4 regions of the Micromonospora maris AB-18-032 genome follow, and region 2 is predicted to be linked to each of the others. Evidence: riboswitches for the same ligand, from Rfam matches in the RefSeq annotation. Region 2 holds a riboswitch; each other region holds the start of a gene.

Region 1 (2,192 bases), 2.5 Mb from region 2:
GCAGCGGCGAGTCGGTCGAGGTTGCCCGGGCCGGCGACCAGGTCCAGGCCGATTGCTTCGACCGGGGTGTCCAGTAGCGCCGGCAGTGCGGCGCCGAGGTCACCGAAGTAGGTGGCGACGAAGATCCTCGGCCGGTGCGTGAGTTCACCGAGCCGGATGTAGGCGCGGCGTAGGGCGTCGATCTCGGCCGGGGTGCGGTCGGCGACGTAGGCGGGCTCGTCCAGCTGGATCCAGGCCACCCCCGCCTCGGCGAGTGCCGTGAGGATCGCGGCGTACGTGTCGACCAGGTCGTCGAGCCGGGCGAACGGATCGTCGCCCTTGGCCAGCAGCAGGAACGTGGCCGGCCCGATGAACACCGGTCGGGTGGTGATGCCCAGGTCGCGGGCCTCGGCGTGCTCGCCCAGCGCCTTCGCCGGGTTCGCGGTGAAGACGGTGTCGGGGGCTATCTCCGGCACCAGGTAGTGGTAGTTGGTGTCGAACCACTTCGTCAGTTCCAGTGCCGGCTCGGTGTCGACGCCGCGGGCCATGGCGAAGTAGGTGTCCAGCGCGGGCAGGCCCAGCCGGGCGAAGCGGGTGGGGATCGCGCCGACGGCGACGGCCGTGTCGAGGACCTGGTCGTAGTAGGAGAACGTGTTCGACGGGATCGCGTCGAGGCGGGCGTCGTGCAGCGTCCGCCACACCTGCGCGCGCAGCCCGGCGGCGGTGCTTTCCAGAGCGTCGACGTCGATGGTGCCGGCCCAGTACGCCTCGACGGCCTTCTTCAGCTCACGATCGACGCCGATACGTGGGTAGCCGAGCACAGTGCTCTGGCCGAATGCGGTAGTCACCTGTGGGGTCCTTCCCTCGAAGTGCCCAGCGGCCCCGGGGAGGGAAGGCAGGCACATCTCACGGTGCCCGCTTCCGCCCTGGCCCTCCCGAGAGGCCGCCGGCGGCGCACGCCGGTGGCGTGCGCAGCGCTGGCAGGTCTTCGGACTCGCGGGCATGACACGAGGTCACCTACTGGCCGTCGCTTCCCGGACCTGGTGGTCCAGTGCTTCGTTGACGGCGGTCGTTCCCACTCACCGCTGCGGGGCAGTCCCGGTCTCTCACCGGGTTCCCTCTTACGACGCCCCACCCTGGCGGGATGGGGCGAACCAGCGCCGCTCGCCATCGTACGGGCCGGATGGTCGTCTCCGCGTCACGCTGTCCGACGGGCGGGATGGGTGTCAGGGCGAGCACGGTAACCGCTCAAGAAAGCACTATCGGAAATAGGTTTGCTATGGAAACCTGTTGGCATGACTGCTGATTCGGTACCCACCAGCGGCGACCCCCGCCAGCTGCTGTCGGAGGTGCGCGCCCTCGCCCGCCGGGTGCGTCTTGACCAGCGGGTGACCTGGGTTGCGCTACTGGTGCTGGCCGCGGTGACGTTCGTGGCGATTCCGATCGACTGGTACTCCCTCCGAGCCGACTGTGGATCCGCGAGCGCGTGGGTCACGGACGTGAACGACGGCTCCTGGTGCCACGTCCGGCGTGACGGCGCGATGTTCTATTGGCCGCCGGCGCTGCTGCTGGCGTACACGGCGATCGCCGTTTACGCCGTGCGGGTCGCCCGGTCGCGGGGGCTGGGCGTACGGGTGCTGCCGTACGTGATCACCGGCGTCGCGCTGACCGTCCTGTTCACCGTTCTGTGGCTGCTGGCGCGCCTGTACCTGGCCGGCCCGGCGCCCACCCAACCGCTCCCCTCCTGGGTGATGCTGCTGGACCGTCTGGTCGCACCGGCGGGCGCGATCGGGGTCGCGCTGCTGGTGCTGGCCTGGTTGGAGCGCCACGTCGCGCTGCTGGTGTTCACCCTCGGGTATCTGGCGGTGGTGCTGGTGCCGATCAACATCTTCTGGCACCCCGACTGGGGATACGCGGGAATTCTGGGAGAGTTCCTGCCGCCGCAGATCGTCAACGGCGCCGTGCTGCTGCTGGGCGCGGTCGGCTTCGCGGTGGCCCGCCGGCGGCAGCGATGACCGCCGCGAGCGGGGCCCCGGACCCGTACGCACCGTCCGCCCACCCGGTCAACGGCCTGGACGACGTGGTGCACCAGCGGGTCCGGCTGGGCATCCTCACCATCGCGCACGAGGCCCGCCGGGTCGAGTTCGGCTACCTGCGCACCCAGCTGGAACTGACCGGCGGCAACCTCTCCAAGCACCTCAGCGTGCTCGAAG
Region 2 (2,192 bases):
CAACGCCTGCCGTTCGTCACTTCTCGGCCTTGGTGGTGGCGTCCACGATGGCGCGCAGCAGGTCCACCACGCGCGGGCCCCAGCGGGAGGCGACGTCGTCGTCGAGTTCCACGATCTGGCCCTCGCGTACGGCGTTGATGCCCGCCCAGCCGCTGCGCGCCGAGACCGTCGCGGCGCTCTGCTGGCAGCACTTGACGTCGGAGAGGAAGACGAAGTCCGGGTTGGCCGCGACGATCATCTCCTGGGAGAGCTGCGGGTAGCCGCCGCTCTTGCCGTCCGCGTCGGCTGCGTCGGCGATGTTCTCCAGGCCGGCGAGGGAGTAGATCGAGCCGATGAAGGTCTTGCTGGTGACGGTGTACAGCTCCGGGCCGAGCTCGTGGAAGTAGGTGGGTGCCTGAACCCGCTGCGGCACCTCGGCGACGATCTTCGCGATGTCGTCCTTCATCCGCTGCACGACGTCGGCGCCGGCGGTGGCGTTGCCGGTGAGCACACCCAGGTCGGTGATCTGCTGGTACGTGTCGTCGAGCGTCTGCGCCGCGGGGGTCAGGTAGACCGGGATCTTCAGCGCCGCCAGTTGGTCGACGATCTTGTTCCGGTCGTCGCTGAGCACCACCAGGTCAGGGTTCTTGGCGGCGATCGCCTCGGCGTTGGGCTGGTAGCCGGACAGGTCCGTCTTCGGCGCGTCGGCCGGGTGGTTGGACTGGTCGTCGACCGCGACGACCTGCGGGCCGGCGCCGACCGCGAAGAGCATCTCGGTGGCGGTCGGCGCCAGCGAGATGATCTTTTCGGGACGCTGTTCCAGCGTCAGCGATCCGACGGTGACGGGAAAGGCGCCGCCGGCCGGGCTGCCGCTGGCCGTGGGGGTCTCGGTGGTCTTCTCGGCGCAGGCACCGAGCGCCAGCGCGGCCACCGCGAGGGTGGCGGCGAGAATCCGGGGGGTACGTCTGAACATCGGTCCTCCTGTCGGTCGAGGAGTGTGGTGCTTCGCCGACAGGGAGCCACAGGCACCCGTGGGCGAGGCGCCCTTCCTCGAGAGCGCGTGTCGCGACCGCGCCACAGGCGACCTGGCTCGTCCCCCTTTCGGGGGCATCACAGTTGCGGGACAGCGCCGGTTTCACACCGACTTCGCTGTGGCGGGTCGGTAGAACCGTAGCGCACGCCCGGTGGCCGCCCCGCCGAGCCGTGGGGAGCAGCCACGTGGGTCGGCTCGACGTCGAGCCGACCCACGCATCTGGTACCCGAGTCATTTCCTGAAGACGGGGCCCCGCGCGAGGGGGGTGTGGCGGGGCCCCGTCGGTTCAGGAGGCGGTGATGGTGACGTTGTCCACAGCCGCCTCGACCAGGCTGGCCGTCGAGGCGTCCGCAGCCTCCACCAGGATTCGGATCGACTGCCCCGCGTACGGGGTGAGGTTGAGGTTCGAGGTGGTCCAGGCGCCGTTGCGGTTGCTTGCCGCGCCGGCCTGGCTGAGCAGGGTCGTGGTGCCGCCGTTGTGCACCACGCTGACCCGGAAGTAGTCGGCCGACGACGAGTTCGAGCCGTGGGCCAGGTACCAGGCCAGGGAGAGCGTCAACGTGCCGCTCGACGGCAGGGTGATCGCCGGGGAGCGGGCGCTTGTCACGCCGCCGTCGACGTCGTAGTCACCGGCGGCGGAGCCGGCGAGCCGACCGGTGACCAGGTCGTTGCTGCCGGCGTACGGGGTGAGCTGCTTGGCCCCGCTGGAGTTGGTGGCCTGGGCGGCACCCCGCTCCCACTGGCCCGACGTCGCGGTGTCGGTGCCGTTGGGGTTGATCGTCCAGCCGGTGTTGGTCTCGAAGGTGTCCGACCAGACAGTCGTACCGCCGCTGCCACCGCCGCAGTACTGGGCCTGCTTGTTGATCGCCCGGTACGGGCAGTCGGCGTACTCGGCGAGGATGAGCACCGCCTCCCGGTTGCGCGAGGTCTGCTGCGGGATCACCTCGTCGGGCGGGTAGAAACCGCCGCCGGAGGCCGAGCGCGGGTACAGCTCGAAGGTGTACGCCCAGATGCCGTGCACCGCCCACATCCAGTCGATGCTGCTGCCGTCGGTGATGTACAGGTCACTGGACTGCTGCGGGGTGAAGTTGTTTGTCGCGGCCATCTGCCGACCGATGGTGGCGAAGGTGTTGTACTGGTCGGCGTTCATCCCGGTGGCGGTGTCGTTGTACGTGTAGCC
Region 3 (2,192 bases), 2.2 Mb from region 2:
ATGCGCCAGGCGTCCGACGCCCGCGCCGAGGGTGACGTCAACTGTGAGCTGCACGGCGACGAACAGAGCACCGAGCAGGATGAGCTGGGCGGTGGGGTCGCCGGCAGCTGGATCGACGAACTGGGGCAGAAACGCCACGCTGAACATGATCATCTTCGGGTTGAGCAGGTTGGTTACCAACCCGCGCAGAAATGCCTGGCGAGGCGTTGCGCCGCGCTCGGGGTGGCTGTGGTTGGCGGTGCCGCTGAGGCGTACGGCTCGGATTCCGAGGATGACCAGATACACGGCGCCGGCCCAGCGGATGGCGGTGAACAGCACCGGCGATGCGGTGATCACCGCGGCCAGGCCGCAGACCACCGCCGCGACGTGGATGGTTTCTCCCGCGGCGACGCCGAGTGCAGCGATGACGCCGGATCGGGCGCCGTAGCGGGTGGCATTGGTGAGGACGAACATCATGTCGGGACCGGGTGTGATCATGAGAACGGCGATCACGGCAAGGTAGCCCACGAGGGTCGTTACTGACAGTCCGAGCAAGGCTCAGCCCTCCTCGGCACCGTCAAGCAGAGCGCGGCGTAGCGCGAGTCGGTGTTCGCGGCGGATCTGTGCCTCGCGGTAGCGTCGCCGATCCCCGTCGGTCTCGGGTAGCAACGGCGGGACGGCGCGAGGATGTCCGTCGTCGTCGATCGCCACCATGACCAGGTGGGCGGTGGCCACGTCGGTGGGGGGCACGGCCCGGTCCCACCGGTCTGCGGTCACCTTGACGGCCACCTCCATGGAGCTGCGTCCGGCCCAGGTGATCCGGGCGTCGACGTGGACCACATCGCCGACCCGTACCGCGCGGAGAAAGGCCGTCTCGTCGATGGCGGCGGTGACCGCCGGCCCGTCGGAATGCCGGGCGGCAACCACCCCGGCTACGGAGTCGATGAGGTTGAGGATCCGGCCTCCGTGAACTGTGCCCATCAGGTTGGTGTGGTGCTGGTCCATGATCTGCGACAGGGTCAGGTGCGATGCCGATGATGGCCGACCGGCGAGCGTAGTGGTGTCGTGCATTGCGTGGTCCGTCCTCGGGAAGCACACCGCCTACTCGGCTGGGTGCACGTCGAGGACACGCCGGACCGTGGCGTGTCACCCGCTCGACCCACCCGCGAGGTCGACGGCAGCGCACACACGTCGTGTACGCGGCGCGGGCAGGTCTTCGGACTCGCGGGCGTGACCGGGCAGTACCGGTCTCCTACTGGCCATCGCTTCCCAGGCAGGTGCGCCCAGTGCTGTTGACGGCGGTCGTTCCCACTCACCGCTGCGGGGCAGTCCCGGACTCTCACCGGGTTCCCTCTTACGACGCCCGTCCTGTCGAGGTCGGGCGAACCAGCGCCGCGACCATCGTACTCAGTCCACCAGGCGGTGCTGGCGTGTCAGGTGTCGTTGGTGACCGCCGTCTCGTTGTCCTGATGGTTGGTGGGGCCGACGATGACGAACACCCCGGTATCTGCGGTCTCGGCGATCTGCCGTTGCGCGTGGGTGATGGGCCCGGCCGCCAGGGCCGCGTTCGCCGCCCCGAAGGTCAGCGGTGGCTGCTGTCTGAGTTCACCGCTACGCTTCGCCGCCACACCCGCCGCCGTCGCGGCATTCCTGGCCGACGCCGTCGGCTGGCGTTGGGCATTCTGGCTGCTGGCTCCCGGCCCGATGCTCGGGACGCTGGCCATGCGCGCTTTCGCCCGGCGACCGGTGCCGGCCTGAGCACAAATCAACCGGTGTGGCGTGTCCGATCCAGCTTCCAGCGCACTTGGAATGTCAGCGCCGCGGCCATCAGCACCGCCGGGACCACGGTGAAGCCGATCAACAGGGCGGTGTGGGCGGACTCCGGCTGCGTCACGGTCTGCCCCTCGGTGGTGGAGATGAAGCCGCCCAGGGCGAGCACGGCCGAGTACACGTACGGGCCGATTGCGGTGCCGGTGGCTTCGGTGGCAGTCCAGACACCGGTGTAGGCGCCAGCCCGGACGGTACCGCGCTGCTCGGCGGCCGCGACCGCATCCGGGACCATCGAGAACGCGAACAGCTGCAGCCCGGCGAACGCGATGCCCAGGACGCCGACCACCGCGACAGCCGGCCCGGTGCCGTAGCCGAGCAGCGGCGCCAGCGAACCGGCCACGAAGACCGCCTGGCAGATCAGCAGGCCACGCTGCTTGCCGATG
Region 4 (2,192 bases), 2.7 Mb from region 2:
AGCCGGTTGGCCGCGTCCTTGAACGTCATCCACCCGTTGCCGGTCTGCGCGAGGGTGCGCATCATCCGCCCGTACAGGTCGCGGGCCTTGACCGTGCGGACCGCCTTCTTCTCCGCCGCCCGGTACGCCTCGTCGAACGCCTCGCCGTACAGGTCGGGCAACTCCGGCGCGTCGGAGGGGTCGATCAGCGACCAGTCGCCGTCGGCCTCCACCCGGCGCATGAACTCGTCCGGGATCCAGTTGGCCAGGTTCAGGTTGTGCGTACGCCTCGACTCCTCCCCGGTGTTGTCGCGCAACTCCAGGAACTCCTCGATGTCCGGGTGCCAGGGTTCCAGGTATACGCAGGCCGCGCCCTTGCGCCGGCCACCCTGGTTGACCGCCGCCACCCCGGCGTCGAGGGTCTTGAGGAACGGCACGATGCCGTTCGAGCGCCCGTTGGTGCCCCGGATCAGTGCCCCACGACCCCGCACCCGCGTCCAAGAGATGCCGATGCCGCCGGAGAACTTCGACAGCTTCGCCACCTGGTGATACCGCTCGTAGATCGAGTCGAGTTCATCGCGGGGCGAGTCGACAAGGAAACACGACGACATCTGGGTGTGTCGGGTGCCGGAGTTGAACAGCGTCGGCGAACTCGGCAGGTAGGCCAGGCTGGACATCAGCCGGTAGAAGCCGATCGCCTCGCCGGGCGTCTGGGACAGCCCGCAGGCGACCCGCAGCAGCCAGTACTGCGGGGTCTCCACCACCTGCCGGGTCTGCGGATGCCGCAGCAGGTACCGGTCGGCGACGGTGCGCAGCCCGAAGTACTCGAACCGCAGATCCCCCGCCGGGTCGACGGCGTCGTCCAGCTTGCGGGCGTTGCGGGCCACGAACGCGGCGGTGGCGTCGCCGATCAGGCCCAGGCCGTGGGCGTACCGGATGGACTGGCTGAAGCTGGCCACCTGCTGGCCGCGTACCTCCTTGTCGACGAACGCGGCCAGCAGCCGCGCCGCGAGCCTGGAGTACTGCGGCTCCTCACCGATCAGCTCGGCGGCCGTCTGGATCGACAGCTTGTCCAGCTCGGCGGTGGTCGCACCGTCGTACAGGCCGCTTATCGTCTTCGTCGCCACCCGCAGCGGGTCGATCTCGTCCAGGTCGGTGACCCAGCGCTCCACCGCCTTGACGATCTTGTTGACGTCCACCGGCTCGGTGTCGCCGTTGCGTTTACGCACCTGCATCACGTGCCGGCGTTGCTCCGGCCCCGCCTGTGCCCGGGTCACCGTCATGGCCCCTCCTCGTACCGGTCGGTGAAGGTCGACGGGCACGCGGGAGGACGCCGCCGGTCACCGGACGGACTGACTGCCGTCGACGACCAGCTGATGGCGTCGGCCGTCCCGCGCGGCCTTCGACCGCCGCACACGTACGCGTGCGGCGCGCTGGCAGGTCTTCGGACTCGTGGGCGTGTTCGTGCCTACTGGCCGTCGCTTCCCAGACCTGGCGGGCCCAGTGCTTCGTTGACGGCGGTCGTTCCCACTCACCGCTGCGGGGCAGTCCCGGAATTCCACCGGGTTCCCTCTTGCCTCGGCCGTCGTGGAGTGACTGCCGAACCAGCTGCGGGCACTACTATATATGGGAACGGGCCAGGAACCTCAACACCACATGCTGTGTCGCCACGCGTGTCGATCGAATCATCCGCCCGAGCGCGACGACCGCCGCCGAGGCAACCGACCCCACGCATCTTTCCGAAAACTTCCGGAAGTTCTGGCTATGCCAATCGGGTCGACATAGCATGCACGCGCTTGGATCTGTCCGGAAACCCGACGTCAGGCACCCCCACCACTGTCCAATTTGCGTAAGGGACCAGTCGATGCGCCTGTGGAATCCGTCCCAACGATCACGACGCCGATCACGAACTTTCGCCGTACTCTGTTCGGCCGCGCTCGTCGCGGCCATCACCGTCGCCCCCACCCCGGCCGTGGCCGACGAGGTCGTGCTCAGCAACGACTTCGAGTCCGGCTCGTACGCCCCCTGGGGACCACGCGGTGACGTGACCCTCGCCATCGCCGACGAGGGTCACGACAGCGACGGCAGCCTGTCGGTCACCGGCCGTACCGCCAACTGGCAGGGACCGGCCACGAGCGCGACCGCGCTGATGCGGCCCGGCAACCGATACACGGTCACCGCCTGGGCGAAACTTCCGACCGGCACCGAGGGCA

Evidence for each region. Region 2 has a riboswitch for cobalamin ahead of VAB18032_RS01500 (ABC transporter substrate-binding protein). Riboswitches for the same ligand answer to the same signal wherever they lie in the genome.
Region 1: another riboswitch for cobalamin. It lies ahead of metE (5-methyltetrahydropteroyltriglutamate--homocysteine S-methyltransferase); the one in region 2 lies ahead of VAB18032_RS01500 (ABC transporter substrate-binding protein).
Region 3: another riboswitch for cobalamin. It lies ahead of VAB18032_RS11645 (acyl-CoA thioesterase); the one in region 2 lies ahead of VAB18032_RS01500 (ABC transporter substrate-binding protein).
Region 4: another riboswitch for cobalamin. It lies ahead of VAB18032_RS13630 (ribonucleoside-diphosphate reductase subunit alpha); the one in region 2 lies ahead of VAB18032_RS01500 (ABC transporter substrate-binding protein).

What each region holds. Positions count from the first base shown of each region.
Region 1 is NC_015434.1:2,767,606-2,769,797, reverse strand. It holds gene metE (5-methyltetrahydropteroyltriglutamate--homocysteine S-methyltransferase) at 1-827, opposite strand, end outside; cobalamin riboswitch at 942-1,153, opposite strand; gene VAB18032_RS12460 (hypothetical protein) at 1,275-1,994, shown strand; gene VAB18032_RS12455 (transcriptional regulator) at 1,991-2,192, shown strand, end outside.
Region 2 is NC_015434.1:302,140-304,331, reverse strand. It holds gene VAB18032_RS01500 (ABC transporter substrate-binding protein) at 17-952, opposite strand; cobalamin riboswitch at 1,038-1,170, opposite strand; gene VAB18032_RS01495 (M14 family metallopeptidase) at 1,299-2,192, opposite strand, start outside.
Region 3 is NC_015434.1:2,551,590-2,553,781, reverse strand. It holds gene VAB18032_RS11650 (LysE family translocator) at 1-477, opposite strand, end outside; gene VAB18032_RS11645 (acyl-CoA thioesterase) at 538-1,050, opposite strand; cobalamin riboswitch at 1,170-1,385, opposite strand; gene VAB18032_RS32235 (hypothetical protein) at 1,413-1,703, opposite strand; gene VAB18032_RS11635 (MFS transporter) at 1,745-2,192, opposite strand, start outside.
Region 4 is NC_015434.1:3,035,801-3,037,992, reverse strand. It holds gene VAB18032_RS13630 (ribonucleoside-diphosphate reductase subunit alpha) at 1-1,262, opposite strand, end outside; cobalamin riboswitch at 1,398-1,603, opposite strand; gene VAB18032_RS30090 (endo-1,4-beta-xylanase) at 1,844-2,192, shown strand, end outside.